DNA from 2 places in the Shewanella sp. BJSY2023SW007 genome. Region 1 is predicted to be linked to the other one. Evidence: riboswitches for the same ligand, from Rfam matches in the RefSeq annotation. Region 1 holds a riboswitch; the other holds the start of a gene.
What was found. A riboswitch is a leader RNA that binds a small molecule or an ion and turns the genes downstream of it on or off. The one in region 1 is predicted to bind thiamine pyrophosphate.

Region 1 (16,143 bases):
ATCGGCATGCACATAAGGCAGAACAGTGAAGCCTTCGGCGCACAAGACTCGGGCCGCTTCCAGTGTTTCTACCGGATCCGGCAATAGATAACGGGGATCCGGATGGATCTCCAGCTTCAATAGTTGAGTGCCCAGCATCTCCCGCGCCAGCTCGGCAGCAAAAATTGCCTCCCTGGCATTGCGGGCCCCGGCGGTATTGGGCAGCAGCTGCACGCCGCGCTCTTTGAGCGGTGCCAGCAATTCATCGCTATCCTGGTTAAAATCGAGCCGCTTCATCGCCACTGTGACCAACTCGGCGCCGCTGGCCACGAGCGAGCGTTGCATCAGCTCTGCCGAAGCAAACTTGCCGGTGCCGCCAAACAGCCTGGATTGAAATTCAAACTCGCCAATTTGCAACATATCAACCTCCGGCAACGGCGGAAAACAGCTCGAGACTGTCTCCGCTTTGACATTCAAGCTCTGGCCACTGAGATCTGGGCACTACGGCACCATTACGTACCAGCGCCACGCTGCCAGGCGCTATCTCACACCACTCGAGCAGCTGTAACAGTGTCATAGCCTCAGGCAACTCTTTGACTTGATTGTTTATCTTAATTTGCATCGCAATTCTCCTCACGGCTAAGCTCAGGGCGCCCTGTCATAAATTGGGCTTCGGTTTGATTTCCAGCCTGAGATTGGGTTTGACAGCAAAGACATGCCGGGTCGGCGCAAAGCGCAGCCTCACGTACGCTTAAAGTTCGGCAATCCAAGCTGATGAGCCGTCCCAGGGTGCTGCGCTCTCCAAGCAGAGTATTGATGGCTGCCAGCGACTGCATCGCCGCCAGGGTTTGCACCGCAGGACCCAGCACCCCCATGTCGCGGCAGCGCCCCGAGCCTGTGCTATCCCGCGGGAACAGGCATTCATAACAGCCCGCCTCGGGGTTAAGCCAAGGGGATGTATGACACAATAGGCCGGAATCGGCGCTGATCGCCGCCGCAATCAACTCTTTGCCCAGCTTCACACAGGCTCGATTAAGGTTATGACGGCAAAGGAAATTATCGCTGGCATCCAATACCAGTGACGCCTCACGAATAAGCTCCGCGCTCTTGGGGCCAAACAGTTCGGGCTCAATCTCAATCAGGCAGTTTGGATAATCGCGCCCCAGCTTTTCCTTGGCCACGTCGACCTTCAAACGGTCAATATCCTGCTCGTTGTAGAGCAGTTGCCTCGGCAGATTACCCAGCTCGACAATATCGGGATCGATAAGAATGAGACGCCCTACTCCGGCGGCGGCCAAAGAGCGCGCCAGATGATGACCAAGGCCTCCGAGCCCCACTATGGCGACCGTCTTGGCCCGTAAGGCAAGCTGCCCCGCTTCTGAGACTCTGGGCAGCAGCAACTGGCTACCGTAACGGATAAAGTCGCGATCGCTCAGCCCGGCATTTTGTTGAGCATAGCTAATCCCGCTTGCAATCGTGGCTGCTCGCCCTAACCAGCTTTGTGTCAGGCGCCTAAATGCCGTTACCGGTTCGGCGGCCTCGGTAATGGCCCGCACCACGGCGACATTGGCCACTCCGGTATGCTTGACGGCATCAAGGTTATGCTCGTCAATGCCGCCAATGGCGACCGTCGGCACCAAGGAGCCGAAAGTTTCGCTATAGGCGCCTAGGCGCGCCAGTCCCTGGGGCAGAGATGGCATGACTTTGGTCTTGGTAGCAAAAATATGCCCGAGGGCCAGATAACTGGGCCTGTGGCGCAATGCAAGCAGCGCCTCGAAATAACCATGACTGGATAACCCCAGCGCCAGACCGGCCCCTTGGATGGCCTCAAGGGATGCCTGGCTGAGATCCTCCTGGCCCAAATGCACGCCAAAGGCGCCGTGGGCAATGGCCAGTTGCCAGTGATCATTGATAAACACCCGCGCCTGATATTGGCGCCCGAGCGCGATGGCGCGAATGATCGCCTGCTCGGCGCTCGAACCTGGTTGTACTTCCTGCTTGAGCCGCAATTGAATAGTGCGGCAACCTGCCTTGAGTAAGGCTTCCAGCAATTCGACATCGGCCACGACCGGGTAGATACCCAGATTATGGGGCAGTGTTTTAAAGCCTTCAGCACTAACGCCTTTAACACCAACGCCTTTAGCACTAACAGCATCAGCAGAGGTTGGCGCTGCAAGCCAAGGGGCGCCGAGCACCTGGGCTGGGTTGGCCCAGGGATAATCCTCCAGCGGCCAGATGACAGGCATAAGCTCGGCGGCCAGACAAGCCCCGGGGCGACCTAAGGGGCCGGGACCACGGCCTACCCGATAACTTTGCGCCAAGGCGCCATTGATATAGGCCTTGGCCAGGATCAGCGCATCGGGCAAGATCCAGTCGTGGGCCAAAAATGCCGCTATGGCACTGGATAGCGTGCAACCGCTGCCATGGTTGTTGCTGGATGCTTGTCTTGGGCTCGCCAACACAAACCCCTGCCGTTGATGCAACCCGGAGCTGTGAGGCAAGTCTTTAAAAAGCAGTAAGTCTTCTGCCAGGCCGCGCGCGATCCCCGCCTCGAAATCCCCGCCCTTGGCCAAGAGATGGCAAGGCAGTTCGTTTGCCAGGCAAGTTGCCGCATCTTGCCAGGAAGAAAAGTCATGAATATCGCTGCGACTCAGCAACGCCAGCTCGTGAATATTCGGGGTCAGCACAGTGGAGAGCGCCGCCAGCGGCCGGTAATCCAGCCGCGCTGCGCCCGTTGCAGTGCTCTTTGAGAGAGCATCGCCGCAACTGGCCACCATGACGGGGTCGACCACCAAAGGAACATCAGGCAGGTGCCGAGCCAACCAGTCACAAAGCTGCTGCAGCTGCGCTTGATTGGCGAGCAAACCGATTTTTATCGCCTTGGGCGGCAAGTCACCGAGCAGAGCATTGAGTTGCGCCAGCAACATCTCCTCGCTCACCGCCTCGGTTAGCGTCACTGCCACACTGCTCTGGGCGGTCAAAGTGGTGATGACAGAGCAGCCATGACAGCCAAGATTACTCAAGGTGGCCAGATCGGCCTGGATCCCTGCGCCGCCGCCACTGTCTGAGCCGGCTATGCTCCAGACTATCGGCCTTTTATCAGCCGCCATTTCAGGCTTCCTCTTCATAGCGTGTAGCCTCTGGCTCGGGATTGGACTTGGGATTGGACAAGGACTTTTCGGCTGCTGTAGCCGGATGATACAGGGCGCTGCCAGCGGCCTTGAACTGCGCCGACATCCGCGCCATCCCCGCCTCGGCATCCAGGACTTCCAGCGGCTGTGCCGTCAGTTCTTCAGCCTGCACAGGCTCGGTTTGGCGCTCTGCCGAGTCTGCCCCTGACGAATCCCCCGAAGCCACCTGAAACGCAGCCAGAGACGCAGCATAGTCGCGTACATCCTGGGTGATTTTCATCGAGCAGAACTTGGGTCCGCACATGGAGCAAAAATGCGCCACCTTGGCAGACTCCTGAGGCAGAGATTCATCGTGGAACGCCCGGGCGGTATCGGGATCCAACCCCAGGTTGTATTGATCTTCCCAGCGAAACTCGAATCTGGCCTTGGACAACGCATTGTCGCGCAGCTGGGCACCTGGATGTCCCTTGGCGACATCGGCGGCATGCGCCGCAATTTTGTATGCAATAAGCCCTTGTTTAACGTCTTCCTTGTTAGGTAAACCCAGATGCTCCTTGGGGGTCACATAACAGAGCATGGCGCAGCCGTACCAGGCAATCATCGCCGCGCCTATGCCAGAGGTGAAATGATCATAGCCGGGCGCAATATCCGTGGTCTGGGGCCCCAAGGTGTAGAAAGGCGCCTCATCACAGTACTCAAGCTGCTTGTCCATATTCTCCTTGATCAGCTGCATAGGAATATGGCCCGGCCCTTCGATTATGGTCTGCACATCGTATTCCCAGGCGATTTTCACCAGCTCACCCAAGGTTTCCAGCTCGGCAAACTGAGCCTCGTCGTTGGCATCGGCAATCGAGCCGGGGCGCATGCCGTCACCGAGCGACAGAGAAACATCATAGGCGGCGCAAAGCTCACAGATGTCGCGGAAATGGCTGTAGAGGAAGTTTTCCTTATGATGGCTCAGGCACCACTTGGCCATAATGGAGCCGCCACGGGACACCATGCCGGTCACCCGATTGGCCGTCATGGGCACATAGCGCAGCAAGACCCCGGCATGAATGGTGAAGTAATCCACCCCTTGTTCGGCCTGCTCTATCAGGGTGTCGCGAAACACTTCCCAGCTGAGATCTTCGGCAATGCCGTTGACCTTTTCCAGCGCCTGATAGATGGGCACGGTACCTATGGGCACAGGCGAGTTGCGCACTATCCATTCGCGGGTTTCGTGGATATAACGGCCGGTAGACAGATCCATTACCGTATCGGCGCCCCAACGGGTGGCCCACACCAGTTTTTCCACCTCTTCCTCGATAGAAGAGGTCACTGCCGAATTACCGATATTGGCGTTGACCTTCACCAAAAAGTTGCGGCCGATAATCATAGGCTCGGCTTCAGGATGGTTGATGTTGGCGGGAATGATGGCGCGGCCACGGGCCACTTCGCTGCGGACAAACTCAGGGGTTATCGGCGTGGCAACTATAGCGCCAAAGGCTTCTCCTTTGGCCTTGCGGGCCAGTTGCGGATCTTTGGCAAGCGCTTCGTTGGCCCGGGCCATATTTTCACGAATGGCGATATATTCCATTTCAGGAGTGATAATGCCGGCGCGGGCGTAATGTAATTGGGTCACCCGCTTACCCGGCTTGGCCCGGCGCGGTTTGGGCAAAGCGTCGAATCTCAGATGATCCAGCCCTTCATCCGCCAGCCGCTGCTGGGTAAAACTGGAGCTGACCGAAGTCAGCTCTTGCGTATCATCACGCTCTAGGATCCAGCCCTGGCGCAATTTATCCAGGCCCTGGCGCACATTGATAGCCGCGTTGGGATCTGAATAAGGGCCGGCACAATCATAAACACACACAGCGGGATTGGGTTCAAATTGCTCGCTGCCATCTTGGGTTGGTATTCGGGTGTCTGTCTGCCTGATTTGGCGCATGGCTACCTGAATATCGGCCCGGGAGCCCTGAACGAACAGCTTCTGTGAATTGGGATGCTGTAAAGGTTTAAGGTTATCGATAAAGGCCTGGGCGGCCTCACGGGTTTGACGACGATTGGATTGACGATTTGACATAAGCAAGCTCACTCTTTTGGAAAATGAAATTGCTTGTCAGGAGAGTTGAATAATAAGCGGCGCGAGCTGACTGGTTAAACTCCTTGATTTGGAGTCCTCCTCCGGCGGTGTTGGCGGACTGACCTCGTGGTTTCAGGTCAGTTCAATGTCCGCTTGAGAAGCCAGATATCGCCTCGGCTCTTTAAAGCCTTTGGCATAGATTTTTGCTCGCAGTGGCTGCGGTAATGCTGCAGCTGAATGCTTGTTTCCTTCGCAGGTGCTAGCCTGATCAGGTTCAACGGATCCCGAATAAACGGTCTCAGCCCAGAGGGCACTCCGACAAGATTGCTGCCGAGTATAAGCACAAGCCGAAGCGGGAAACAAGCCCAACAGCAAAACGAGCCACAGGGTTGAATCCATTAAAATCACAATTTAATCATTTGAATTAAATGGGAATATTTAAAACAATTGGACTGTAAATTTATTTTAAATCAAATAAATTGATTGCAAAACTCACTTGCCAAGCCGCTTTAGACGGCTGGCTACCGCCTCCTTGAGTGCTTTTTCCATCTCTGTCTGACCGCACTTAAATGGAAACCCCAAGTTTTCGGCGTAGGGATTGAGCGGAGTCGGCACCTTGACGACCCGATAGCAGGTATCACCATCCTTGACGATACGGTTGGGGTCGAGCGGCAGATCCAGACTGGCCACTTTGCTGAAATCATCGGCGTCATTGACCCAAAGCACCTCCATCTCCCCATCCATTTCACTGAGGCTCTTACGTCCCGTGGCCTTATCCGCATATTGCTGTGATAACTGTTGCAGCGCCTGCTGTTGCGAGTGTTGCAATACTTTTCGGGCAGACTTTAATGCGTTTGAACTGAAGTCCAGCTGAGCTTGCTCTGCCGGCTGTGGTCTAAAGTCATTTGCTCGCTCTGGCGCAGATACGGCTGCATTTTTCGTTTCTTCAATGACTCTACCAATAGGCTTAACGCTTTGCTCCCGAGTCTTGGGGATCCTTTGCTCTTTCTGGTTTTGAACCCTGCCTTGTGGAGTTTTTTGCTCGGTTTTTTGTGGCTCAGAACGCTTGCTTGAGTCAGCTTTTTTAACCTCTATCGCTTCCTTGGGCTGGGTTATTGCTTCTTCGGCCAAGGCTTCCGGCGCTGGCGTTAACGGTTTTGGGCTGGGCTGACTGAAATACAGATAGGATTGCAGCGCCTTGGGTTTGGCAGGCTCTGTCACCACTCTTTGCCATTCTGCTTGCTGCCAAAACCAGGATAACCCCAGCAATAGTAATAAGTGCGCGGCTCCCGCCGCAGTCCAACTGCTGAAGGCGTTGCCCTTTGCCTCACCATCCCCCTGCTCTGCTTTTTTAGCCATGCCAACTTGCGCCAGGCATTGGGGTTGAAACCCAAGCTGTTGACTAAAAGGCGATTGGGCAAAGAAAGGGGCAATCGAATTTGATTGAGAATGGCTTGGTTGGCAGGAACAGGGATTAATGATTTCAGCCAGACCAAGCTCAAAGGCAGCATCCCTAGACGGAATGCTGATGCTCAAGCTTGCCATTGCCGCCGGGCTTTTGTCTCGGCGGGCAATAAACTTGTCTGGAAGATGAGGCATAAGCCGCTGATTTATCCGTCGCCAAATGTAAACTCAGTGTTAGAGAAAACCCTCGGCAAAAAGTTCATTCCCTTGTTTGAAAAGCAATTTACGCTACAAACTCAAATCGATGGCTTCAAGCAAAACAGGTAATCCCTTTGTCTAATAAGGCTGACGGGATCCTCTGAACAAAATAACTGTAAAAAGCAACTTGGAAGCCGGGCAATGAGTTGTTAAGGTGCAACATTAGACGTTGGTAAAAAATGCAGACGATACGGTTCAAAAAATAAATTTATCTCAGCGAACAGCTGTACATTTTTATCTAGCCAGAGTCCTGTGGTGCTGTTAGACTCACTTTCAATGAGGTCGAACCAGAAGAGTCAATCATGTCCAACAGTAAAGCTTCAGTCACTGCATCTCAATTTAATAGCCAATTTTCAACTGGATATAGTCTAAATGAAGAGATAGCCAATGCCGTCAGCCATGGTTTGGGGGTGATTGCCGGCATTCTGGGCTTGGTGTTGATGTTGCTCAAAGGCTGGCATTCGCTGGACGCCATTCAGTTAACAGGTGTAACTATTTATGGCAGCAGTATTATCCTGCTGTTTCTCTGCTCAACCCTGTATCACAGTATTCCGCACCCAGTGTGGAAAAGACGCCTCAAGATGCTGGATCACTGCGCCATCTATCTGTTGATCGCCGGAACCTATACCCCGCTGATGTTAATTACTTTGGCCGATGCCCAGGAGGAATGGGTGCTGGTGGCCATCTGGTCGTTGGCATTGGGGGGAATAGTGTTCAAGAGCTGCTTTATTCACAGATTCAAGGCGCTGAGCCTGGTGCTGTATCTGGCCATGGGCTGGCTCTGCGTCGCCGTGTTGCCTGAGCTTATCGATAACCTGTCAACAGCCGGGTTCAACTTGCTGTTGGCAGGGGGGCTGAGCTACAGCTTGGGGGTGATCTTCTACGCTACCAAGGCGATCCCTTTCAATCATGCCATCTGGCATCTGTTTGTGTTGGGCGGCGCCGTTTGCCATTTCCTGTGTGTTTATCTGACGGTGATCTAACGCAGGCGAATAGACTTAACTCAGTGCCGCCGTAGAGAGACGGCTTCCGGCTTGCTGTGCCAACTCTAGTGCAGCTAGGCCGGAGCTCTTATTTCAGCCTGCCATTGATTAAACTCACTGAGTAACCGCCTGGCGGCGATACTATAGTCTCCCCCCAAGTTTTGCCAAACAGCCGCAATACATTCCAAGGTACATAACCCGCCCTGGCGCTGATTGCGCCGTAAGCGAAACGCCGAGCCCTGCTCTGCTTGCAGTTCGACTCTGGCAAGCAACTGCAGATAGGGGCTTTGGCGATACATCTTGCCGGCCTCCTGCCAGGTTGCATCGAGTATGACCAGCGAATTTAAATTCTGAGCAACGTCTTGAGGCCAGGTTGCGCCCTGAACCGGGCTTTGGTTTGGGTTTGAACTTGGGCTTTGGTTTTGGCTTAAGTTTGGGCTTTCATTTGCAGCTTGAGCTCGCGAAATGCTTTCTTCGGAAGTATTTTCTTCGGTTTGCGGATAGAGTAAGGCGGTTCGCCCCAAAGACAAGTGCTCCATTAACCAAGCATCCGGGGCTTTACGCGCCCACAGTACCCGCTTACAGAGAGTCGGATAAGCATTAAGCGCCAGGGTGGCTGTGTTACTGGCTCGATTCAGCTCTCTTTCATGGGTCAGCAGGATTATTTTCACAGGCAGTTGCAGCTTAAAATGGGTTATCGGCTAATGGAAATCCCGCGAGTTTACCACCAGCGCGAGCATACTGCCCGAGATATCCTCCAGCCGACCGGCCAGCAGATGCAATACGCCGGACGAAAATTCCACAACCCCGCTCACCTTGAGGATCCTGGCGCTCAAATAAGCCTGTCTCTGGGCCCTGGCCGTATCACTCCATACCACCAGATTAACATTACCGGTTTCATCTTCGAGGGTGATGAAGGTGACTCCACTGGCGGTGCCAGGCCTTTGCCTGCCGACCACCAGCCCGGCCACAGTTACATTCTGGCCATGACGGCACTGCCACAAAGAGGCGGCGCTGTGACACTTGCCGAGTAACCCCTGCTCTCTGAGCAGTGCCAGAGGATGACGCCCCAGGGTCAGCCCGGTACAGGCGTAGTCGGCCAGCAAGGCATCGACTTCAGTGACCTCAGGCAAGGCGGTTTCAGGGCGAAAATCGGCCTCGTCCGGCTGCTCAAACAAGGGCAAACTCTGCTGACGAGCGGCCAACTGCCACCTGATCTGATGGCGATCGCCGCCCAGGGTAGCAAAGGCGTTGGCGCTGGCCAGCGCCTCCTGCTCACGCCTTGGCAGTGCCAGAGCCGCCAACTGCGACAAGTGGGTAAAGCCCTCGCCCCGGCCCGCGACTATCTTGGCGGCGCTGTGCTCGGATAATCCCTTGACCAACCTGAACCCGAGGCGCAGTGCCAAAGAGCCATCGGTTTGTCGCTCCAGCGTACTGTACCACTGGCTGAGGTTGATACAAACCGGCAACACCAAACCACCATGATGGCGAAGATCCTGAATAAGCTGTGACGGGCTGTAAAAACCCATGGGTTGACTGTTGAGCAAGGCGCAGCAAAACGCCACCGGGTAATAGTGTTTGAGAAAGGCCGAAACATAGGCCAGGAGCGCAAAGCTGGCCGAATGAGACTCGGGGAAACCATATTCGCCGAAGCCGCGGATCTGGCTGAATATCTGCCTGGCAAAGGTGTCACTGTAGCCTCGGGCCGTCATCCCCTGAAGCAGCTTGTGTTCAAATTGCTCCAGCTCGCCACTGCGTTTCCAGCTTCCCATGGCGCGGCGCAGCTGATCGGCTTCCCCGCCACTGAAACCGGCGGCGACCATGGCCAATTGGATCACCTGCTCCTGAAAAATGGGCACCCCCATAGTGCGTGACAACACGCCTTCCACCTCGGCCGAAGGAAAAGTGACCGGCTCGATTTTATCACGGCGGCGCAGAAAGGGATGCACCATGTCTCCTTGAATCGGACCCGGGCGCACTATGGCTATCTGTATTACCAGATCGTAATAACAGGCGGGTTTAAGCCTGGGCAGCATGCTGGTCTGGGCTCGCGACTCCACCTGAAACACCCCCATGCTGTCGCCCTGCTGCAACATACGATAGACGGCCGGATCTTCCCAGCGAATATCCGACATGGCAAAGGGACGAATGTGACGGGAGATCAACTCGAAACATTTGCGGATCGCGGTCAGCATTCCCAACGCCAATACATCGACCTTTAACAGCCCCAGACTCTCGAGATCATCCTTGTCCCATTGGATCACAGTGCGCTTGGCCATGGCGGCATTCTCTACCGGCACCAGCTCGGCCAATGGCCCGGCCGAAATCACAAAGCCGCCGACATGTTGCGACAAGTGCCTTGGAAAACCCATCAGGGTCTCCACCAGCGGCAACAACCACTGCCCCAAACCTTGTTGTGGCAACAGCTTGCCTTGTTGCAACTGCTGCTGCCAAGACACTTGCGGATCGCGGCGATCGACAGCGCCTATCAGCTCATCCAGCCGTTGCTCGCTAAGCCCCAGGGCCTTACCAACATCTTTCATGGCACTCTTGAAACGATAACTGATCACACTGGCGGCCAGGGCTGCACGCTCGCGGCCATATTTTTGGTAGATATACTGGATCACCTCTTCGCGGCGTTCATGTTCAAAATCGACATCGATATCCGGCGGCTCATGGCGCTCCTTGGAAATAAAACGCTCAAACAGCATGTTGACCTTGGTGGGATCCACCTCGGTGATCCCGAGGCAATAACAGACCACAGAGTTGGCGGCCGAACCTCGTCCCTGATGCAGTATCCCTTGCCTGGCGGCAAAACAGACCAGATCATAGATAGTCAGGAAAAAGTATTCGTAATTGAGCTCGGCAATCAGCTTGAGCTCGCGCCGATACTGAGTCTGCACTTCAGGTGGAACCGCCTCGCCAAAACGCCTGCGGGCGCCCTTTTCCACCTCTTGCGCCAGATATTCACTGGCACTTAGGCCGCTTGGCACCAACTCGGCCGGGTACTCATACTTGAGTTCATCCAGACTGAAATGACACCGGGACGCCAGCTCACAGCTCCTTGCCAACCAGGCTTGAGGGTGACGCCTGGCCATAGCGGTTATCGGCTTAAGCGCCATTTCGGCATTGCCTGATAACAGCTCGCCGGCCATGGGCACGGCGCAGCCATGGCGGATACAGCTGAGTACATCGTGCAGCCTTTGCCGCTCTGCAAGATGCATCTGCACATTACCGGCGGCGACACAAGGAAGGGAAAAATGACTCGACAGCGCCTCACAGGCCTCGAGATACCAGGCCTCTCCGGGTTGCAGTTGCCGCTCCATCAAGAGATAAAGCGGCAGTGAAAACGCGGCTTTGACCCGTGCCGCCAGGATATTCAACTGTGCCAGACTGCGCTGCTGCAGCTGCGTCAGCCAAGGGGTTTGCTGACTTGGGCTCTGGTTGCCTATTCCCTGGTTTGTAGAGTTCTGATGATCGACATTCTGCTGACCAAGACTCTGGTGCTCAGTGCTTTGCAAGTCGGCTTGCGCCAGCAACTCGCTCACTGATGGCGGCCGCCACAGGCAAAAGCAGCCGCGGTCAATGGTCGCAAAGTCATCCAGGGTTAACCGATACTTGCCCTTTTCGGCCCGGCGCCGCCCTTTAGTTATCAGAGTGCTGATAAGACCATAGCCCCGGCGATTTTTTGCCAGCAGCACCAGGCAGCCTTCCGGCAGGTGGAATTCGGCGCCGACAATCAGCTTGATACTGCTTTGTTTGGCGGCCTCATGCGCCTTGACCACACCCGCCAGAGAACATTCGTCGGTAATGGCTATGGCCTCATAGCCCAGTTTGGCGGCCTGCTGCACCAACTCATCCGGGTGAGAAGCCCCGCGCAAAAAGCTGTAATTGGAAATAGCATGCAATTCGGCGTACATCAGCTGAACCAAGCATGAAGAAAGAGCCCATTAGCGGTGCGAAACAGCCAACACAGACCACCGCTCTCCTTATGATGGGCAAGAAAATAATCCCGGCAGGGAAAAGACCCTGAATGCCAGGGGCTCTGTAACCTTTCCGGTCCCCTAAGCAGCTCCACAGCTTCAGGAGCAATGGCTTGCGGCTCTTGCAGCAGCCAAAGAGGCCGCAATGCCAGCGACGGCTGAACGGGCGGCCTTGCCGGTGGCGGCCAGCAAGTCAGGGAAGCCGCAGTGCTGGCCAGTTCTGGCATGGGATCGGCCGCCAACACCAAAGAGCGCACCTTATGGCTACCTAACCTGGCCTGTAATCTGGCGAGTAATTGATTGGCATCCTGTTGCTGCCCTTCTCTGGACTCGGTCAACTCTCGACTGCCCAGCTGCTGCGACACAAACTGCCTGGATCGCAGCTCAATATCGACGACCGGGCTCGGCAGTTGCAATCCTTCCAGCTGTAAACGGCAGAGCTGAGACAACCCCTGCAGTTGATATTCCCCGAAGGGATAGTTGAGTGTCAGTTGCAGCGCCGGGGGCTCTGGCTCGCGAAACTTCAGCCACAACTCCAACTGTTGCACCGCCAACTGCCTGATCCGCAAATAGGTTGCCAATTCCCCCAGCAGCTTTTGCAATGGAAACAGCAATCCCTGAACCCACTCAACATCATGCAGCAAGGTCAACCTTGCCTGAAACTGTTCGGGTAACTCATATCCCTTGCGGCAACAGGGCAAGCGCCCCTGGATTTGTGCCAGCAGCTGCAGCAAACCTTGACCAAAGCGCCGCCCCAACTCGGCAAGGGGTAAGGCATCAAGCATGGCTAGAGTCGTCAGGCCAAGCGCGCCGAGTCGTTGCCGCTCCTCTTGGGTTAATGGCAGCAAATTCAGTGGTAAATCCGGCGGTAAGCCGTGATGCACCTTGAGGCGCCCGGCTTTTTCAGCTGTGGGTGAGCTCATGAAGGCAGCTGATACCGCGCTGATGCCGACGTGAGTATGCCGCGCCAATATCGCCGCATCCAGCGGTCTGTGTGCCAGCACCAATGAGCATTCCAGACCATAGTCGGCGACTTTGTTGAGATAAGCCTCGACAATGGCACTCAAACTGCCAAACAGTTTAACCATGGATCCCACTTCCAGCAGCAGTGTATCTGTAGGCCAGCGCGCATCGGCCACATATGGGGCAGCTTGTTCAGTAAGCCCGGATAACAACGGCGGCCAGATTCTGGCGCTGAAATCATAGCTCCACTGACACAACCAATCCCGCAACGCCTCGCTGTCCACCTCCTGCAGTGGCCAAAGTTGCAACTCTCCGAGCAGCGACTGAGCGCTGCCGACACTCATCCCCGCTGTAACGCCTTTTGCTTGAGCGGCGGGACAGGCCGAATGTATGACCAGCTTCCGGCTGTCATACAAGGCCATGGGGACTTGGGGATCAAAAGGCTCTGACGCCGCAGCGGTTGGCACTGCTTTTGGTTGATTTTGGGTTTGGAACTGAGTTTGAACGCGTGTTTGAACCTGAGCCGCACCACTGCCTGCCATACTTCCAGTCATAGTGTCGGTCATAGTACCTGTCATAGTACCGGTAATAGTGCCCGCCATATTGCCCAGCATAGCCAGGCGGTAACGCTGATATTGCAGCAATAGCTGTGGAAACCAGACTCCCATCCATACCTGGGTCATCTCAGATAGCCTCTTGACTCTGAGCAGTATGGCTTTGAGTGGCTTGGCTTTGAGTAGTTTGAGAATTGGCCGTTTGCGGATTAGCGCTTGGGGAAAGCCCCGCGGGCTTGTTTGACACTTGCCGTGCCGTCCAGGGATTAGGCGCGCATTCATTGGAGGCAGCAATCCTTGACTGCGCCATCCCCCAAGGACCGTGAAGCACAGTGCCATGAAAACCAGAGTCGTGAAGCACAGTGCCATTAACCTTGTTGCCGGAATGGTTTGAATGATTTGAGCAAGTCGAGTTACTGAAGCTATGATTGGGAGCCGCCTTGCCGCTTCTCAGGGTTACCACGCCCGGCTCGACATGGGGCAGTTCAAGCGCCAGTGCCGGCAAGCCACGCAGATGCAATTCAGGGACGGGCCAACCCCCACGACGCTTTAAAATTTGCAGCTTGGCGGTATTAACGCCCGCCGCGCTGATAGCCAGCTTTAGGGTGACAGGATGATTGCTGTCGGCCTGAGCCATAGGCAACTGGCAAATTCCCAGAGCTTTGCCCTGCTCTGCGGCAAGTTGCAACCTTCTGGCCTCACTCAGTGTCAGCTTGTCCAGCCAAGCCAGCACCAGGGGACAGGCGCCGCTGCTCAGCCCTTGCTCCATGGCCCAGAGCACCTCTTTACGCTGGGTTAATTCCAGCCACAAAATACGCTCGGCGGCAATACCGTGCTGGGCAAAACTCTGTGCCAGCGGCTGCAGTGGCGGCGCTATCAGCATTATCATGGCATCTTTGGACTCATCCCCTCTGGACTGATTTCTTTTGGACTGACTTCTTTCCGAATGATTTATTTCCGAATGAGAGCCACACTGAGCCGGCAGTAAATAACGCATCAAAGGCAGCAACAGGCTGAGTTCCCCGTGCCCAGGAGACTGACTGAAAAGCTCACAAATGCCCTGCCTTGGCCACCCGGCATCACTGAGCTGCGCATCCAATGTTTCAAAACCACTGGGATACCCCAATATTTTGCCCTGACTGCCCGGCCCCAACCAGAGATCCCGACGCTCCAGCAGACCGTTCAAGGCCTGAGATTTGGCTGGATCAGATTTTACAGAGTGAGTTTTGGCTGAAAGAGACATGAAAAACACCGATACTGTATTTTTATACAGTATAACTAACTTTAGCCAACTGACAAGTCGTGCTGGCGCCAAAGCCTTAACCCGAGATAGAATAAATGAGAATGATTATCGAAACATATTCTCGACTTCAGCGAATAATTCAGGAGCTTGCCTTGCTGCCCTTTTCCGGCCTGTTTTCCCAACTCCAATGGCGACTGTTTGGCTATTTTGGTGTGTCATTACTGCTTATCCTGCTGCTCGCCAGTGGTATTGAAGCCATGTTGCTAAACCGCTTGTTACTGCTGCCCCAGCAGACCCAAAGCCAGTTACAGCAACTGGCCGATGAGGCCAACGACTATATCCTCAGGGGCGATCTAGCCGGACTGGCGGATTGGGAGGGGCGTCAGGCATTTGTACTCTATGTACTGGATAGCAAGCAGCAGGCGGTGAGTCAGCGGGAAATGCACCCGCACTTTGTTTACAAACTCAATTTCCTCAGGCAGTTGCAGCAACCTATGGGGGACAGGGTGCAAAAACCTTTGATAGGCCTGCCACTACGCAATAGCCTGGATCCGGACAATCCCCTGCTCTTGGTGGTGCAACTCAACGCTTCTTTACATCCGGCGCAGCAACTGGATAAAAGCCTCTGGCTTATCCGTATCCTGGTAGGACTACTGGTGCTCTTATTGTTCAGTCGTCTGCTGAGCCGCTATCTGATCCAGCCGCTGAGTTTACTGCGCAGCGCCACCCGTCAGCTGGCACAGGGCCAACTCGATACCCGGATTGCCGGCCATTTTTCACTAAAGCAGCCGGAATTTTTCCAGTTGGCGACCGACTTTGACCATATGGCCGAGCAGCTGCAAAAGAGCATTCAGACCCAGCAGCGGTTACTGAGGGATGTCTCCCACGAACTGCGCACTCCCCTTGCCCGGCAGGAGCTGGCCTTACACCTGCTGGAAAATCGCTTGGGGGAGGAACATCAACAACCGCTTGCCAGGCTAAGACGCCAGGGCGAAGAGATGGCGCAATTGATCAACACTATTTTAGACTTCAGCCGCCTGAGCAACGGCTTCATTAAGCTGACGGCAGCGCCTTTTACCCTGACAGAATTACGCCGCTCACTGCTGCAGGATCTGGAGTTTGAGTCTGGCCCCAAGCAAAGCATAGTCTGGGCACAGGCCCCCATTGATGAGCAAACTTTGCATACCGATATGGCCTACTTGAAGCGGGCGCTGGAAAATGTCTGCCGCAATGCCCTCAAATATGCCGGTGAAACCTGCCGGGTGGAAATCCAGGTATCTCAGTTGGGTGACGACAAATTGGGTGATAGCAGACTGCAGCTGAGTGTCAGCGATGATGGACCCGGGATCCCCAAGGAGCAACTGGAAGCCTTGTTCAACCCTTTCACCCGTTTGGATGAAGCGCGTCACAGCTCTCAGGGAGGTTATGGGCTGGGATTGGCGATTGTGCGCCAGTGTATGCAGCTCCTGGGCGGCTCGGCCCAAGCGGTTAACCGGCCTCAGGGCGGTTTGAGCATATTGCTTGAGCTGCCGCTGCAACTGCCAAACTGCAGCGAAGCCCAACTTAAGTCTATCGCTTAGGCGGTA
Region 2 (16,143 bases), on a different contig from region 1:
ATGAATGATTTGTTGTTTCGTGCCCACAGCGTGCACAGAACCCATTTCAATCCCAATGAAGTTCAGGTCAGTCGTCTGTTGTCAATCAAGACGGGGGCCTGTCCGGAAGATTGCAAATATTGCCCCCAGAGCGCCCGCTACGACACAGGATTGGAAAAAGAGCGTCTGCTGGAGATGGAAAAGGTACTGACAGAGGCCAGAAGTGCCAAGGCCGCCGGTGCGACCCGCTTCTGCATGGGAGCCGCCTGGCGTAACCCGCATGAGCGCGATATGCCTTATCTCAAGCAGATGGTGCAGGAGGTTAAATCCCTGGGGATGGAAACCTGTATGACCCTGGGTATGCTCAGCGAAAACCAGGCCAACGAGCTGGCCGAAGCCGGGCTGGATTACTACAACCATAACCTGGATACCTCGCCGGAATACTATGGTGATATCATCACCACCCGCACCTATCAGCAGCGATTGGACACCTTGGCCAATGTGCGCGCCGCCGGTATGAAGGTATGCTCCGGCGGGATTGTCGGTATGGGCGAGCAGGCCACCGACAGGGCGGGCTTGCTGCAGCAGTTGGCTAATATGGAGCAACATCCCGACTCTGTGCCTATCAATATGTTGGTCAAGGTGGCCGGTACGCCGCTGGACAGCCTGGACGACCTGGATCCACTGGAGTTTGTGCGCACCATAGCCGTGGCCAGAATCATGATGCCTTTGTCGCGGGTTCGCTTGTCGGCCGGGCGTGAAAATATGACAGATGAGCTGCAGGCCATGTGTTTCTTTGCCGGGGCCAACTCGATTTTCTATGGGTGCAAGCTGTTGACCACCGCCAACCCGGAAGAAAATGACGATATGAGCCTGTTCCGCCGTCTGGGATTGACCCCGGAGCAAGGCAAGGCCGCCACGGTCGAGGAAGAGGGCGCCGAAATAGCCCGCGCCGCGGCCAAGGCAGAGGCTATCAATAACAAGGCTCAGGGACAGTTTTACGACGCCGGAGCCCTGTAACTTGACCTCATTGCTGGACAAAATGGCCCGCCGCCGTGAGGAGCTTGCGCGCGGCGGTTTGCTCAGGCAAAGGCGCTGCTTCGCTGCAGCGCCCGGCCGTGAGCGACTATTGCATCCTGTTGCCCAAGCCCAAGCCACAGGCAAACCATTGCTGGATTTTGCCGCCAATGATTATCTGGGCCTGGCCCGTCATCCCAAGGTCATCTCTGCGCTTGCCAAAGGCGCAGAGATCTATGGCTGCGGCAGCGGCGCTTCACCTCTGGTTTCGGGTTACAGCGAGGCGCATCTCAAGCTGGAACAAGGTCTGTGCCGGGCGCGCGGTGCAGAAGCGGCGTTACTGTTCAGCTGTGGTTTTGCCGCCAACACTGCGCTGATGAAAACCCTGTTTAGCGCCGAAGATACAGTGATTGCCGACAAATTGGTGCACGCCTCCATGATAGATGGCCTGCGCGACTCAAAGGCCAAAATACGGCGTTTTGCCCATAACGATATGGCGGCTGCCACAGCGCTTTTGGCCCGGCATCCCGGCAGCGCAGTGCTCACTGAAACCGTGTTCAGCATGGATGGCGACAGGGCGCCGCTCGGTAAATTGAGCCACTTGTGCCAAGAGCACGGCAGCCCGCTTATTCTCGATGATGCCCACGGCTTCGGCCTATTTGAGTCTTCACCCTTGCCGGTATTTGCCCGCTTGGTGACCTTTGGCAAGGCGCTCGGTGGTCAGGGCGCGGCGATTGTGGGCTCGCAGGAATTGATAGACTATCTGGTGGCCAATGCCCGTGAATACATCTATTCCACCGCGCTGTCACCGGCCTGCTGTATAGGCGTGCTCGAGGCTCTGGAGCTGATCCAGCAAGAGCCTTTGCTCGAGCGCCTCAACGCCAATATCGCTTTGTTTCGCCGCAGCTGCCAAGCGGCGGGGATCTCCTTGATGCCATCTGAGTCGCCAATTCAACCTCTGTTGGTGGGTGAGAGTGACAAGTGTATGGCGCTTGCGGCAAGGCTTTTGGAACGCGGCTTCCTGGTGGGGGCGATTCGGCCCCCCACAGTCCCCCAAGGCAGTGCCAGACTGCGTATTACCCTGAGCGCCGAGCACAGGGAGCAGGATATACTGGCCTTGGCCTCGGCACTGGCGGAGCTGATGGCATGAGCAACATGAGTCATGAGCCTCTGGCCAATCATACAGGCCTGGTGCAATCCGTGCCGCTTGGGGATGTCGCCGGGCGTTTTTCCAAGGCGGCAAGCGCTTATGAGCGCCACAATAGGGTGCAGCGTCTGACGGCCGAAGCCTTGCTTGACTGGGACGATTGCCCACACTCAGGAAAACTGCTGGATATAGGTGCAGGTCCGGGCACGGCTTTTGCCACGCTCGGCCCCCAAAGCGTGACCGCCCTGGATATCGCCAGCGGAATGCTCAAGCAGCTGAAGGGAAATTTCCCGGATTATCAGGCTGTTTGTGGCAATGCCGAGCAGCTTCCCTTTGGCGACAACAGCTTTGATGCGGTTTATTCCAACCTGGCGCTGCAGTGGTGCGGCGATATTCCGGCCGCCTTGGCGGAGATTTTTCGGGTCATGCGCCCGGGCGGCTCGGCGCGCCTTGCCATAGTGGCCCGGGGCAGTTTGCCCGAATTACAGACGCTGGGGCTGCGAGTCAAGGCGTTTGCAGCCGAGGATATGTTGGTGCAAGCGCTGGGCCAGCATCCCTGGCAGAGCTTGCACACGCAAAGCCGCACCTTTCAGTGCCATTTTGCCAATCTCAGGGAATTGCTTTACTCCATCAAGGGGGTCGGCGCTTCAGTCGGCGCCGACAAAAACTCAGGTGCCGGGCTCAAGGGAAAGGGTTTTTGGCATACACTTAACGGGCAGGCCGAAGTCCTTAGAACGGACAAGGGAATGCCGCTGACATACAGGATAGTAATGGTTCAGGCCCGAAAATAACCATTGATGTTTTGGCTGTAGGGGTAGTTCAGCGATGATTTTTTTTGTAACAGGTACAGATACCGACAGTGGCAAGACTCAGGTCGGGGCCGCGCTGCTGCATAAGGCACGAGTCGAGCATGGCTTGAAAACCTTGGGGGTAAAACCCTTGGCCTCGGGTTGCCATAACACTCCTTACGGGCTGAGAAACCCGGACGCCCTGGCCTTGATGGATGAATCCACTCTGAAACTGCAGTACGACAAGGTAAATCCTTTCAGTTTTGAGCCGGCGATTGCCCCTCATATTGCTGCCGCCGATCTCGGCCTGGATATCAGCCCAGAGGCGGTACTGGCGGCACTGGATTTTACCCAATATGCCATGGCCGATTTCTGCCTGATAGAAGGTGCCGGTGGTTGGCGTTTGCCTTTGGGGGAGGGGCGTTTCTTATCGGAAGCGGTGCAGGGGCTGGCTCTACCTGTGATTCTGGTGGTGGGAATGAAGCTTGGCTGCCTTAATCATGCCGTGTTGACCCAGGAAGTGATCCGCGCCGATGGGCTTGAAATCGCCGGTTGGGTCGCCAACCGCGCCGAAGCCGATATGAGTCGCTTCGATGAAAACCTGGCCAGCCTTAAAGACTTGATGCAGGCGCCGCTATTGGGAGTGGTGCCGCATCTGGCTCATCCCAGTGCCGAGGCCATGTCTCAGCACCTGGATTTGAGCCCTCTGCTGGCTAAACCACATGGTTGAGCTCTGGAGTTAACAAGCAGCAAGGCCCCGTAGGGCCAAGTGTTTTTTAGCTCAAAAGATTGGAAAGATCACTGCCTACAGGCACGGGGATCTCCTGCTCTACACCGCTGAACAGATAAGCTTCCTTATCTCCCAAAAGACTCAGTTTATTGTTCTGCAGTAACAGGGCGCTTCCTTCCTGGATGGCCAGTACCGGCGTCTTGGGATCGACACAAGTAAACTCAAGTAAACGCTGGGCTCGGGTTTCACCATTGTGACCCGGTGCCTTGTAGTTGCTGTAATGCGGATTGATCTGCAGTGGCAGCAGGCCAAGGGCACTGAATGACGGCGGCTCTATGATAGGCATATCATTGGTGGTACGTATGCTGAGGCCTGCAATATTTGAGCCTGCACTCCAGCCGATATAAGGTTTGCCGGCGGCGACTTCCTCTTTGATCAGATGCAGCAGATCGTAGCGGTACAATTCATGCAATAGGTGGAAGGTGTTGCCACCGCCAACCAGAATGCCGTCAGCATCGCGAATGGCTTGCTTGGGGTCGCCATGTTGATGAATAGAGGAGATATCCAGCCTCAATGGAGCCAGGCCATTAACCACGGCTTCCAGATAGTTGTCGTAGCTCATGCTGACACCGGCGTAAGGGATAAATATCCACTTGCGGGCTTTTTCTGCCATGGGCTCAATATAGGGCAGGGCATGTTCCAGGTAGGGGGTATCGCCAGCGCGGGAGCTGCTGAGCAGCAGGGTATTTATTGTCATAATTGTCGCTGTCCTTCAGATTGATTTGCGTTGCTTGATGGTAACAAAAAGCCTTTACACTCAACAATCGCCACAGCTGTTTTTGGTCGCGTTAAAAAGCCGCACTCGGCAATTGATTAAGTTTGATTTAATCAAGTCTACCTAGACTGCTTCCTCTGCGTAGCCGGGGCGTTTAGGCAGAAAGCTAAACAATAATTTACCTTTTTCCTCTTGAATTCCCGCCAAGTGGACATATTATGTCTGCAATGACGCAATTCCGGTACAAGGGTACCTTACAGGAGCTGATATGAAGCGTGTATTTCTATTGATTTTGACTAACCTTGCCATTCTGTTGGTGGCATCGATTGTCATGTCTATTTTGGGTGTCAATACTCAAACCATGGGTGGCTTGCTGGTATTTGCGGCGATCTTCGGTTTCGGTGGCGCCTTTATCAGCTTGGCGATTTCCAAATGGATGGCCAAGAAAACCATGGGCTGTGAGGTGATCACTCAGCCCCGTGACAACACAGAGCGTTGGTTGCTCGAGACCGTAGCCCGTCAGGCGCAGCAGGCCGGGATTAAGATGCCGGAAGTGGCCATCTACCAATCGCCTGAACTGAACGCCTTTGCTACAGGCCCAAGTAAAAACAACTCTCTGGTCGCCGTGAGTACAGGTTTGCTTTACGGTATGAGCGCCGATGAAGTGGAAGCCGTACTGGCGCACGAAGTCAGCCACGTGGCTAACGGTGACATGGTGACACTGACCCTGATCCAGGGCGTGGTGAACACCTTTGTTATCTTCGCCGCCCGCGTGGTTGCCGGTATCGTCAATAACTTTGTTGCCAGCAACGATGAAGAGGGTGAAGGCCTGGGCACTATCGCTTACATGGCTGTGGTATTTGTGCTGGATATGCTGTTTGGTATTCTGGCATCCATTGTGGTGGCATACTTCTCGCGCATTCGTGAGTTCCGCGCCGACGAAGGTGCCGCTCGCCTTGCCGGTAAGAACAAGATGATTGCAGCCCTTGAACGTCTGCGCACCGGGCCGGAAACCGGCGCCATGCCAGCCAATATGTCGGCCTTCGGTATCAACGGTAAGCGTTCAATGACTGAACTTTTTATGAGTCACCCACCGCTTGAAAAGCGTATCGAAGCGCTGAGAAACCGCGGATAATTTAGCAATACTTTCTCTAAAGGAGACCTGTTGGTCTCCTTTTTTATGCGCTTGAAACGCTTATTGATACAGATGTTTATAGGTAAATGAAATGTAAAATTCCGTAATTAACCGATGGTTACATGATTCAGCGCACATTTTGCTTTTGCGCAAGTTGTTAAAGTGGCGGCGACTCAGAATTAGTTTGCCAATTGGCAAAAGCTTGGCTAAGTTAATCCAAGTCGTGCTATTTACTGATAGTGAGACAAAGGTCATACCTGACATAAGAACCTTTGCTCGACTGTCATCATCGGAGGATATTATTGTGAGCAAGAAACTCTTGAGTGTGTTGTTCGGTGCCGGTTTGGCCGCACTGGCCATGTCACCATCTGCTTTTGCAGAAGATCAGAAGCTGTCAGATTTCCACGCGGATATGGGTGGCTGTGAAAGCTGTCATGCCGATGGTTCACCTTCAGCTGACGGCGCCTATGAATTTGAACAGTGTCAGAGCTGTCACGGTTCGCTGGCAGAAATGGACGCGGTACACAAGCCACACGATGGTGCTTTGATGTGTGCTGACTGCCATGCTCCCCACGACATGAATGTAGGTCAGAAGCCTACCTGCGATAGCTGCCACGATGATGGCCGTACTTCGGAAAGCACTCTGAAGTAAGCGCATATCGCACGAATGACAACGCCGGCTTGATGCCGGCGTTATTGTTTCTGGCTTGCGCTTATCTCGAGCCCTGTATGGTGAGCCAAGATCTCTGTCAGTCTTTATCTACCGGCGTTGTTGGCAGATATTTATTGCCTGAAAACATAGCAGAAATAATACCGGGCTGACGCTTACGCTCGGCGTGGATCACTGCAACTATGTGCAGCAATATCAAGAGAAGCAACAGATATACGCTGTAGACATGTACTTTCCCTGCCAAGCCCTTGGCGCCCTTAATCGCTGCAGCCTTGTCTGGATTAACGCCTGTGTCATCATAGGGTTTGAGGCTGGCAGGCTCAACACCATCGGCGGCGATATATTCCTGAACCATGCCGCCCAGCGGTGGATAGAAGATGTCAGTACCGGCTCGCACCAAACCTGTCACCATAATCAGGGTCAGCAGACCAAACAGAGCGATGACCGCCAGTTTGCCCGCCGGATTATGGCCGAGATATTGTGGGTTTTCGCCTTTCTTGAGTGCTGCACGATAGCCTGCCAATTCCCCTTTTTTGGGGAGTAGTTTACCAAGACGGGCTTTGATAGGGCCGAATAATCCCCACAGTAATCTGAATGCCAGGTTGATGGCAAAGGCATAACCTATCCAGACGTGCAGTGTCTTCAGGCCGATTTTGGCGTCGAGACCACTGATCCCGAAGTCAGATTTGAACATCATTACCCCGCCGATGGTCATCATCAGCAGCACCAAAAGCAGGTTTATCCAATGAAAAAGGCGAGTAGGAAGATCCCAGGCCTTATAGCGAGACAGGCGCACTTCGCCCGCAGTATTTGTTTGCATATTTGATCCCCCAGATCTGTTTTACCCCTTTATGTTAACGTCTGTAGCGGCGCTTGTTCAGTTAACTCTTATTCATTTTGAGTTTTTGGTAGAGATCTGTGCTTCCATTTCAAGCAGTTGTCTATTTTGATACGCATGTTCCGGCTATGTAGGTTTCGAGTTTTTAGCTGAGGGCAGCCTAGGTTCAATGTGATGCATTGGCAGGGGGGGCCAGATCTGCTCTGTTGACCGAGCTGATGGATAGCCGTTGGCCGCAGGAGTTTCTGGTGCGCTTGTCCTGTTTCTCCCCCGAGCGATGGCACGCTGATGCCTTGAGAGCCGATGTCGACATGCTGCTGGATTTGGCTACAGTGGAGTCGGCCTTGGGCTATAAAATCCTTAAACAGGCCGCCAAGAGCCGCAGTTGCAAAGTGGTGTTACTGCATTATCCCAAAAGGGTGGAGTATGAATGCCTGTTGTTGCCGTCTGTGGTCAAGGCGGTTTTCTATCCCGAGGCGAGCTTGGCACAGCTAGGCCGTGGCCTGGATATTGTGCAGAAGGGTGGCTGCGATATTCCTTTTGAGTTGCAATCTCGGCTGGCCAAGGGCGAGCTCAGTGGCGATGTGCTGACTTTCAGGGAGCGGGAGATGCTGCAGGCGCTACTGGCCGGGCTCAGTAATCAACAGATTGCCACTTCCCTGTATGTCAGTGAGAGTACGGTTAAGACCCATCTTTATCGGATGTTTGGCAAACTGAATGTAAACAATCGAGCCCAGGTGACGGCCTGGGCCCAGCGTCACTTGATGGCCGATGTGGCCGAGAGTCAAGGCTCTTAACCCAGCCAGGCCTTGGCTTTGGCTGGATCGGTGAGTTTGAGTGACACAGTATCTATTGCCGCCGGGTTGATAGGCAGTTGGCCTGTCATCAGTTCATCACGGCGGAAGAAGTGCAGCTCCAGACTATCGCCGGGCTCATATTGCTGCAGTTCATTTTCAAACAGAGCGCCGACCTGCAAACCATTGGCGGCAATCAACAGGTCTTGAGGCGCGAGCCCGGCGCTGTGAGCCGCGCTGCCGTTGGTCACACTCACAATCCTTAACCCCAGGGCTTCAGCCTTGTAGCGGGCTCCAAAGCCGATTTTTTGCCCTTCAACATCCCCACCGCCCTGATCCTGAGCGCCTTGGGCACTGCGAAGCTGCATCTCGATTCCGAATTGCGCCAGCAGGGGCGCCAGTGGCAACTCTTGGGTATTATCCAGAAAGGCAAATTCTGCGCTGGCATCCCGGCCAAGCAGCTCCTCATAAAGGCGGCGATGAGAGTCATCTTCAGTGCCTATCCCCTGGCTGCCAAAGGCCTGCCACAGCTTTTGCATCAGGTTATCCAGTGTGTATTTTCCCTGGGTTTCCAGTCTCAGAGTCAAGTCCAGATACAGGGCAAACAAAGCTCCCTTGGTGTAATAGCTGACGATGGCGTTGGCGGCGTTTTCATCCTGTTTGTAGAACTTGGTCCAGGCATTGAAGCTCGAATCTGTCAGGCTCTGCAACTGCCTGCCCGGCATGCGATACACCCGGGTCATGGTCTGGGATAACATCTCCAGATATTGCTCATTGGAAATCCTGTTGGCTCTGAGTGTCATCAGGTCATCATAGTAGGAAGTGATACCTTCATAAGCCCACAGCTGACGTGTGTAGCTCTCAGCCTCCAGCGCATAGGGAATAAAGCTGGCAGGCTTAATGCGTTTGACGTTCCAGCTGTGGAAGTATTCGTGACTGCAGAGCGACAGATAAGTGCGGTAATCCTTGTTGACCGGCATCTCCATACTCAGCGGCAGATCCTTGCGGGAGCAGTGCAGGGCGGTGGAGGCTCTGTGTTCCAGTCCTCCAAAGCCATTGCCCAATACCTGGGTCATAAACAGGTAGCGCTCAAACGGCGCTTCACCGAAGAGGCGGATCTGGCTTTCGCAAATAGCCTTGAGATCGTCAAGCAGCCTGGGCATGTGGCAGCGGTGACGTCCGGTCAGTATCACATCATGGCGCACGCCACAGGCTTCAAAGCTGCCGTGGGTAAAGGTGCCCATCTCCACTGGATGGTCGATAAGCTCATCATAGTTGGCGGCGCTGAAACGGCCGAACTGCCATTCTTCACCTTCGGTTCGACTCAGGGTTGTTGCCAGCTGCCAGTTGGCTTCCTCTTTGGGAGGCTGAATTTCCAGCTCCAGCGGCTCAAGCTCTTTGCCGGCCACCGCCAAAAAGACGCTGCTGCCGTTGAAAAAGCCGTGGGTCTGATCCAGGTGGGCGCTGCGCACCGACATATCCCAGGCATAAACCGAGTAGCGCAGATGCAGCGACTCGGCATTGGAATCTATCTGCCAGCGCTGTTTGTCGAGCTGAGTAATGCTGAGCGGACGCTCCTGCTCATCAAAGGCTTTAAGATCTATGATATTGCGACAAAAATCGCGAACCATGTAGCTGCCCGGGATCCAGGATGGCAACCAAAGTTCTTGTCTTGGGGCTGGTGCCTGAATGGTGATTTTGACCTCGAACAGGTGAGCGTGGGGATCTATGGGGCAAATCTGATAACTGATCATCTGATATCCGTGTGAATCGTTGGCGAGTGCCGGGAGCCAAATTGGGTGCTATCCGGCTGAGCATGGCGACAATGCTGCCAAAAAAGCCAGGCTGCGGCAATTACTTGCCGAGTTTTAAATGGCTTGGGGTTCAAATCGCCGTGGCCGATTACATCTCCGGGCCGAATGGTATTATACTGCCAAGAACACAGAGGTTTGGCCCTTGGGCCGAGCCTGAACCGACACACCGGAGTGGCAAAATGGCCGAAGAAACCATATTCAGCAAAATTATCCGCCGTGAAATTCCCACGGACATACTGTATCAGGACGAACTGGTAACCGCCTTTCGGGACATCAATCCCAAGGCGCCCACCCACGTGCTGATAGTGCCCAATCATCTGATCCCCACGGTCAATGACGCCAAGGCCTCTGACGAGCAGGCCATAGGCCGTATGGTGACTGTGGCCGCCAAGCTGGCCACCGAGGCCGGGATCGCCGAGGACGGTTATCGTTTAATCATCAACTGTAATGAACATGGCGGCCAGGAAGTGTTCCACATCCACATGCATCTGCTTGGCGGTAAAGCCTTGGGGCCTATGGTGAGTTCAGCGTCATGAAAGTCAATCCGGAGTTTTTCCCGCTGACGACTCTGGCTACCCGTTTCGTCAACCAGTTGGCCCAGTGCCGCCGCCTCGGGCTCAAGGTGCATGAGGCCAGTGAGCACCATGTACTGATAGAATTGCCTTACAGCACCGAGCTGGTGGGTTACCCTGAAACCGGGGTTATTCATGGTGGGGTTATCACTACTTTGATGGATACTGCCAGTGGCTGCGCCGTGGTTTGTGCCATCAAGGACAAATATGGTTCGCTGGAGATCTCGCCGACTTTGGATCTGCGGGTGGACTATATGAAGCCCGCCGAGCCCCACAAGCCGGTGTATGGTTTTGCCGAGTGTTATAAGTTGTCATCCAGCGTAGCGTTCACCCGGGCCATTGCCTATCAGGACAGTATAGACGACCCCATCGCCCATGCGGTTGGTTCCTTTATGCGGATAAGCCCTGAAATGATAGGGGACACTTTCCGCAAGGCACTGATGGGTGAGGAGACGAAATGACAGATCCCAAGGCATCCCTGGATGTAAAAAGCATAGTTGCAAAAGTGACAGAAACCAATGATTTCAGTCACTTGCTTGAGCATGTGCCCTACGCCCGCTTTATTGGCATGTTGGTTGAAAGGTTTGGCGATGAACTGGTGTTTCGTCTGCCGGCCAAAGATGACAACATAGGTAACCCGGTTCTGCCGGCCATTCACGGCGGGGTGATAGCCGGGTTTATGGAGATGTCGGCCATCATCCAGCTTATGGTGTTTATGCAAACCAGTAAGGTGCCCAAGGTAGTTGATTTTTCCATCGACTATTTACGTGCCGGTTATCATAAGGACAGCTTCGCCGAGTGCCGAATTACCCGTCAGGGACGGCGAGTGGCCAATGTCAATATCGACTGCTGGCAAACCAACCGCAAGCAGTTGATTGCAACCGCCCGGGCACACTTTTTGATTGATTGAGAATTAAGGGATTGGCAGATGAAAAAAGTCTTGGTAATAGCAGCAACCCTGCTGGCTCTGGCAGGCTGCGCCAACCATACGGCCGGGGTGTATGCCAGCTCGACTGGTGAAAGCCGTATCGACAATAGCAGCTTTGCCCGCTCTGTAAGTGTCGGTGATCTTATGGCCAGAGGCGAGGGCGGCTTGCTCAGAGGCACAGCCACAATCAGCAGCAAAGTCGCTACCGATATGCGCATTCAATACAAATTCACCTGGTATGATGCCAGCGGCTATACCCTGGATGATGAAGGTGTGTCCTGGAAGTCGGTCAAGCTGCATGGTAAACAGCAGTTGCAGGTGAGCGCCGTGGCGCCGAATCCGACCGCCAGCCGTTTTGAGATCTATGTGCGCGAGGCCTTTTCAAACTAAAAGTTGCAACCTCGGCACCACTGCCGCCCGAGTCATTATTCCCGTTGAATGCTCAACGAATGGGAGTATTGGAGTGGGCGGTTTTTTTATGCCCTCAGGTACAATTTGGCAACCTGGCTCACTTTTGTTGGTAACTCGTGTATACTGGCCCGCGCCAAGGGGTGTTTACCGCATTGCGGTTGACTGAGATGTCGTATGACGAACCCTTAGAACCTGATCCGGCTAGTACCGGCGTAGGAATGGGCCACAATTCGTGCACTTTCAACTCGCTTTCTTATTGCCGGATCTCAAACAGTGAATATTTGAGGTCCTATGTCCAAGTTTACCGTACCTACTCTGCTTGCCAGCACCATTCAGATGTTGCTGTGGGCACCCGTTCATGCCGCCGATAATCCCGGCGTTGAAAATCAAGATGAGCAACAAGCCATGGAAGTGATAGTCGTCAGCGGCGACTTTCGTGGTCTGACGCTGGAAAAGATGCCCTCCAGCGTGACTGTTATCGACGAGCAGCGCATTGAAGATCAAGGCGCCGAGCATTTCGAAGACATGTTGGGTAACGTAGCCAACTTCAACTGGTCAGGTGCCAGCTCCCGGCCAAGATACTTCCAGATCCGCGGTGTAGGTGAGCAGGAGCAATACCAGGGAGCGCCCAACTCCTCTGTGGGCTTTATTATCGACGATATCGATCTCTCCGGGCTGGGCAGCGTTTCCAGCCTGTACGACCTGCAGCAGTTTGAAGTGCTGCGCGGCCCCCAGGGCACCCGCTATGGCGCCAATGCCCTGGCCGGTCTTATCTATCTCAAGAGCAATGACCCCACAGACGTGTTCGAGCACGGCGCCGAAGTCTCGCTCGGTAATGATAATCTGCAAACCTTTAGCGGCTTCAGCTCCGGCCCAGTGACTGATTCCGGCAAGCTGCTCTATCGTGTGGCGCTGCAGCAACACAAGCAGAACGGTTATCGCGACAACCTGTATCTGGGCCGTGACGATACCAATGAGCGTGATGAATTCAGCGGCCGTATCAAGCTGCGCTGGTACGCCACCGACAAATTGCAGGCGGATTTCACTCTACTGCATGCCGATTTTGACAATGGTTATGATGCCTGGACTTTGGACAATAACGGCTTCGATACCATTACCGATGCGCCGGGCGTCGACAAGCAGCGCACCACGGGATCCAGTCTCAAGCTGAGCTATACCGGCTTTGAGGCTTTTGAGCTGGTGTCCCTGTCAAGCTATGCCGCAACAGATCATCACCACGGTTACGACGGTGACTGGGCCAACCCGGATTACTGGGCCGGGAAAGAGTGCGGCGGCGCACCCTGTGAGTACGATTACACCTGGGATAAACGCGGCGAGCGCCGTACTCTGTCACAGGAGTTCAGATTCAGCTCTAACGAGGCCGGGCGGATTTTCGGCGGCAGCACAGACTGGCTGGCCGGGCTCTATTTTATGGATCTCGATGAGGACAATGATCTCTACTCTGAATACAACAGCTGGCCGGATGAAGTGCTGACTTCCCGCTACAGCGCCAGTAACTATGCGGTGTTTGCCCAGTTGGACTCAGATCTGGGGGCGGGCTACAGCCTGTCTATCGGTGCTCGTATTGAGCGACGTGAGAGTGACTACAGCGACAGCAATGGTGATGCCTTTAGCCCATCGGAAAACATGTGGGGTGGCCATATCGCCCTGTCCAAGGCGCTGGCTGAACACCATGAAGCCTATGTTCGGATAGCCAGGGGCTACAAGGCTGGTGGTTTCAATATGACGCTGCCCCAGGAGCTGGCCGACAAGAAAGAGTTCGATACCGAAATCCTCTACAACTATGAACTGGGGCTGAAATCCAGCTGGGCCGATGGCTTGTTGGATACTCGTCTGGCACTGTTCTTTATGGACAGGGAAGATCAGCAGGTAGCGGCCTCGCTGCAGGATCCTGTCGATCCCCAGCGCTTTATTCTGTTCACCGAAAACGCCGGCAGCTCCAATAACTATGGCGCCGAGCTGGAAGCCAACTGGTATCCCACAGATTCACTGCAGTTCTACACCAGCCTTGGGTATCTGCAGACAGAATACGGTGATTACCTGTATCAGGATAAATATGGCAACCCTGTGGATCTCAGTGGCCGGGAACTGGCCCACTCGCCGAGATGGACCTATAGTCTCGGCATGACCTGGCGCAATGACATGGGCTGGTTTGCCAACCTCAACAGCAGTGGCAAGAGTGCGTTCTACTACTCAGACAGCAATGATTCCCGATCTGAAGACTATCAGGTGGTCAACGCCAAGCTGGGATATGAGACCGAAAAGTGGTCGGTTTACCTCTGGGGCCGCAACCTGTTCGATGAAAAATACGGCGTGCGCGGTTTCTACTTCGGCAATGAGCCGGATCAGGACTGGGCCGAGAAGCAATATATCCGCTACGGGGACCCACGCCAGATTGGTGTGACCTTCAACGTCAAATTTATCTGATGGCATAAGCCGTTGTCGGCCGGGGCGTGTAGCAGTGCCCCGGTTCATTACAGGAGATGTAAAATGAAGTTAACTGCCGAAATCAGCATGTATCCGCTCCACGATGAGTATCTGGAGCCTATTCAATGGTTTATCAAGCGCCTGGACACTTATGCCAACATAGAGAGAACCACCAATGCCATGGCGACACAGGTGTGCGGTGATTATGCCGAGGTGATGGCCATGCTGGCCGCCGAGATGCAGGCGGCACACGAGAAATTTGGCAAGGCGGTGTTTGTCTGTAAATTTATCGGCGGTGAGCTGAACTTGGGCCACAGGGAATAACCCATGAGTGAATTCTGGCACTGGCTCGCAGAGGCCGGCTCTCAGGCCCAGGGAATGGGCGCTTGGGAAGCGGTAGCCGTGGTATTGGCCTTGGCCTATCTGCTGCTGGCCATGAAAGCCAATATCTGGTGTTGGGCGGCAGCCTTTGCCAGCACTGCCATCTACACTGTGCTGTTCTGGAAAGTCGCGCTGCTGATGGAGTCAGTGCTCAACGTCTATTACATGGCGATGGCGCTGTACGGATACTGGCTCTGGCGCCGGGGTGGGGAAAACCATCAAGGAGTGGCTGTGACCTCCTGGCCCTGGCAGCGGCACCTGGTGCTGATTTTGTTGACTGGGTTGGTGTCTCTGTTTGTCGGTCATATGATGGCGACTTTCACTCAGGCAGCCTTTCCCTACCTGGATGCGGCAACCAGCTGTTTTGCTGTGATGACGACTTTTCTGGTGGCGCGCAAAGTGCTGGAAAACTGGCTCTATTGGGTGGTTATCGATCTGGTGTCCATCTATCTCTATTTAAGCAAGGGCTTGATGTTGACCTCACTCTTGTTTGTGCTCTACGTGGGGATGGCGGTAGCCGGATACTTTATCTGGCGCGCCAGAGCTAAGGAGTCCCGCGGTCGCGACTCCTCACAGCTTGAAAGCGGCGCGGCATGAAAGGCAAACCGCTGACAGCACTTGAAGCCAGTCTGGGTGAAGGTTTGAGCTGTGAGCTCAATGCCGCTCTTGAACGGCTACAGTTGTGGCCGCTTGAAGGGGCCAAGCCGCTCACTCTTGGGCTAAGCAACCAAAACTGGCTCTTGCAGGCCGGTAGCGAGTCAATGGTGCTGAGAGTCAACTCCCCGGGCTCAGACCGTATCTGCGACAGAAACAACGAACTGGCATGTTGGCGGGTTGCCGAGAAGGCGAACCTGGCACCAGGGCTGATTTGGGTCAGCGCTGACAAGGGGTTATATCTGAGCCGCTTTATTGAACAAGCGCCGCAAGCCAACTGGCAGCAGTTACTCGCATCCAAAGGCGCGGCCGAGATCGCAAGCGCGGCTCAAAAAGCCTATGCAAACTCAAAGAACCTCTCTGGCCTGCCTGAGCACAAACATGAGCCTAGACATGATTCTAAACATGAGCCTAGACACGAGTCTAAACATGAAGGTGGCTCAGGCGCTGTATTGGGAGCCAAGCAAGGCAAATCACCTCAGGCCTTACTGCTGGAGTTGCTGCTGGGGCTGAGGGGCTTGCCGGCCCCCAAGCTCGAAATCAGTGTTGCCGAGCAGTGGCGCATCTATCTGGAGCGGCTCGATGATATGGCTCTGAGCCGGGGGCAGCCTTCAAGCTGGCAACAGCGGCTCATGCAACTTCACTCGGCCCAAGGGTTATTCGAGCAGTGCAGCACTCGGCTGGAGGCCTGTCTGCTGAGGCCTCAGTATTGTCACAGGGATCTCAATCCTCATAACCTGTTGCTGGCCGAGGATGGACTCAAGTGCGTCGATTTTGAATATGCCTGCGCTTCCCACCCGCTGTTTGAGTTGGCCGGGGTGCTGTCATCCCATCAACTGAGCGCCGAGGGGCAACAGTGGCTCATCTATCACTATCTTGAGCAGCATCCGCATTTAACCGGCGATGCTCACCTGGCCGTGGCTGCAGCCGTCGATGTCTACTGGCTGTTTGCCTGCTGCTGGGCCTTGCAGATGGCCTGGGACAATCAGCAGCAGTCTTATCTCGACTGGTTTGATGACTTCTGGCATCTTGTAAAGCATCAATGAGTCAGGCAGGGAAGCT

Region 2: it holds a riboswitch for thiamine pyrophosphate, as region 1 does, so the genes downstream of both, ACMHXE_RS01105 (TonB-dependent receptor) here and thiC (phosphomethylpyrimidine synthase ThiC) in region 1, are expected to answer to the same signal.

What each region holds. Positions count from the first base shown of each region.
Region 1 is NZ_JBKORL010000050.1:37,712-53,854, reverse strand. Features, by position in the region: gene ACMHXE_RS08265 (thiazole synthase) at 1-399, opposite strand, end outside; gene thiS (sulfur carrier protein ThiS) at 401-601, opposite strand; gene thiE (thiamine phosphate synthase) at 591-3,089, opposite strand; gene thiC (phosphomethylpyrimidine synthase ThiC) at 3,091-5,169, opposite strand; TPP riboswitch at 5,398-5,497, opposite strand; gene ACMHXE_RS08245 (hypothetical protein) at 5,662-6,528, opposite strand; gene ACMHXE_RS08240 (hypothetical protein) at 6,619-6,900, shown strand; gene trhA (PAQR family membrane homeostasis protein TrhA) at 7,134-7,814, shown strand; gene ACMHXE_RS08230 (tRNA-uridine aminocarboxypropyltransferase) at 7,889-8,485, opposite strand; gene ACMHXE_RS08225 (error-prone DNA polymerase) at 8,516-11,734, opposite strand; gene ACMHXE_RS08220 (Y-family DNA polymerase) at 11,734-13,443, opposite strand; gene ACMHXE_RS08215 (ImuA family protein) at 13,445-14,557, opposite strand; gene ACMHXE_RS08210 (ATP-binding protein) at 14,710-16,137, shown strand; gene def (peptide deformylase) at 16,134-16,143, opposite strand, start outside.
Region 2 is NZ_JBKORL010000004.1:30,245-46,387, forward strand. Features, by position in the region: gene bioB (biotin synthase BioB) at 1-999, shown strand, start outside; gene ACMHXE_RS01040 (aminotransferase class I/II-fold pyridoxal phosphate-dependent enzyme) at 1,001-2,146, shown strand; gene ACMHXE_RS01045 (methyltransferase domain-containing protein) at 2,143-2,934, shown strand; gene bioD (dethiobiotin synthase) at 2,972-3,661, shown strand; gene pepE (dipeptidase PepE) at 3,708-4,418, opposite strand; gene htpX (protease HtpX) at 4,705-5,571, shown strand; gene cctA (tetraheme c-type cytochrome CctA) at 5,876-6,223, shown strand; gene ACMHXE_RS01070 (cytochrome b/b6 domain-containing protein) at 6,321-7,061, opposite strand; gene ACMHXE_RS01075 (response regulator transcription factor) at 7,286-7,876, shown strand; gene ACMHXE_RS01080 (M61 family metallopeptidase) at 7,873-9,627, opposite strand; gene hinT (purine nucleoside phosphoramidase) at 9,867-10,223, shown strand; gene ACMHXE_RS01090 (PaaI family thioesterase) at 10,220-10,720, shown strand; gene ACMHXE_RS01095 (PaaI family thioesterase) at 10,717-11,169, shown strand; gene ACMHXE_RS01100 (YcfL family protein) at 11,188-11,577, shown strand; TPP riboswitch at 11,725-11,834, shown strand; gene ACMHXE_RS01105 (TonB-dependent receptor) at 11,890-14,046, shown strand; gene ACMHXE_RS01110 (YkoF family thiamine/hydroxymethylpyrimidine-binding protein) at 14,110-14,370, shown strand; gene pnuC (nicotinamide riboside transporter PnuC) at 14,374-15,024, shown strand; gene ACMHXE_RS01120 (phosphotransferase) at 15,021-16,127, shown strand.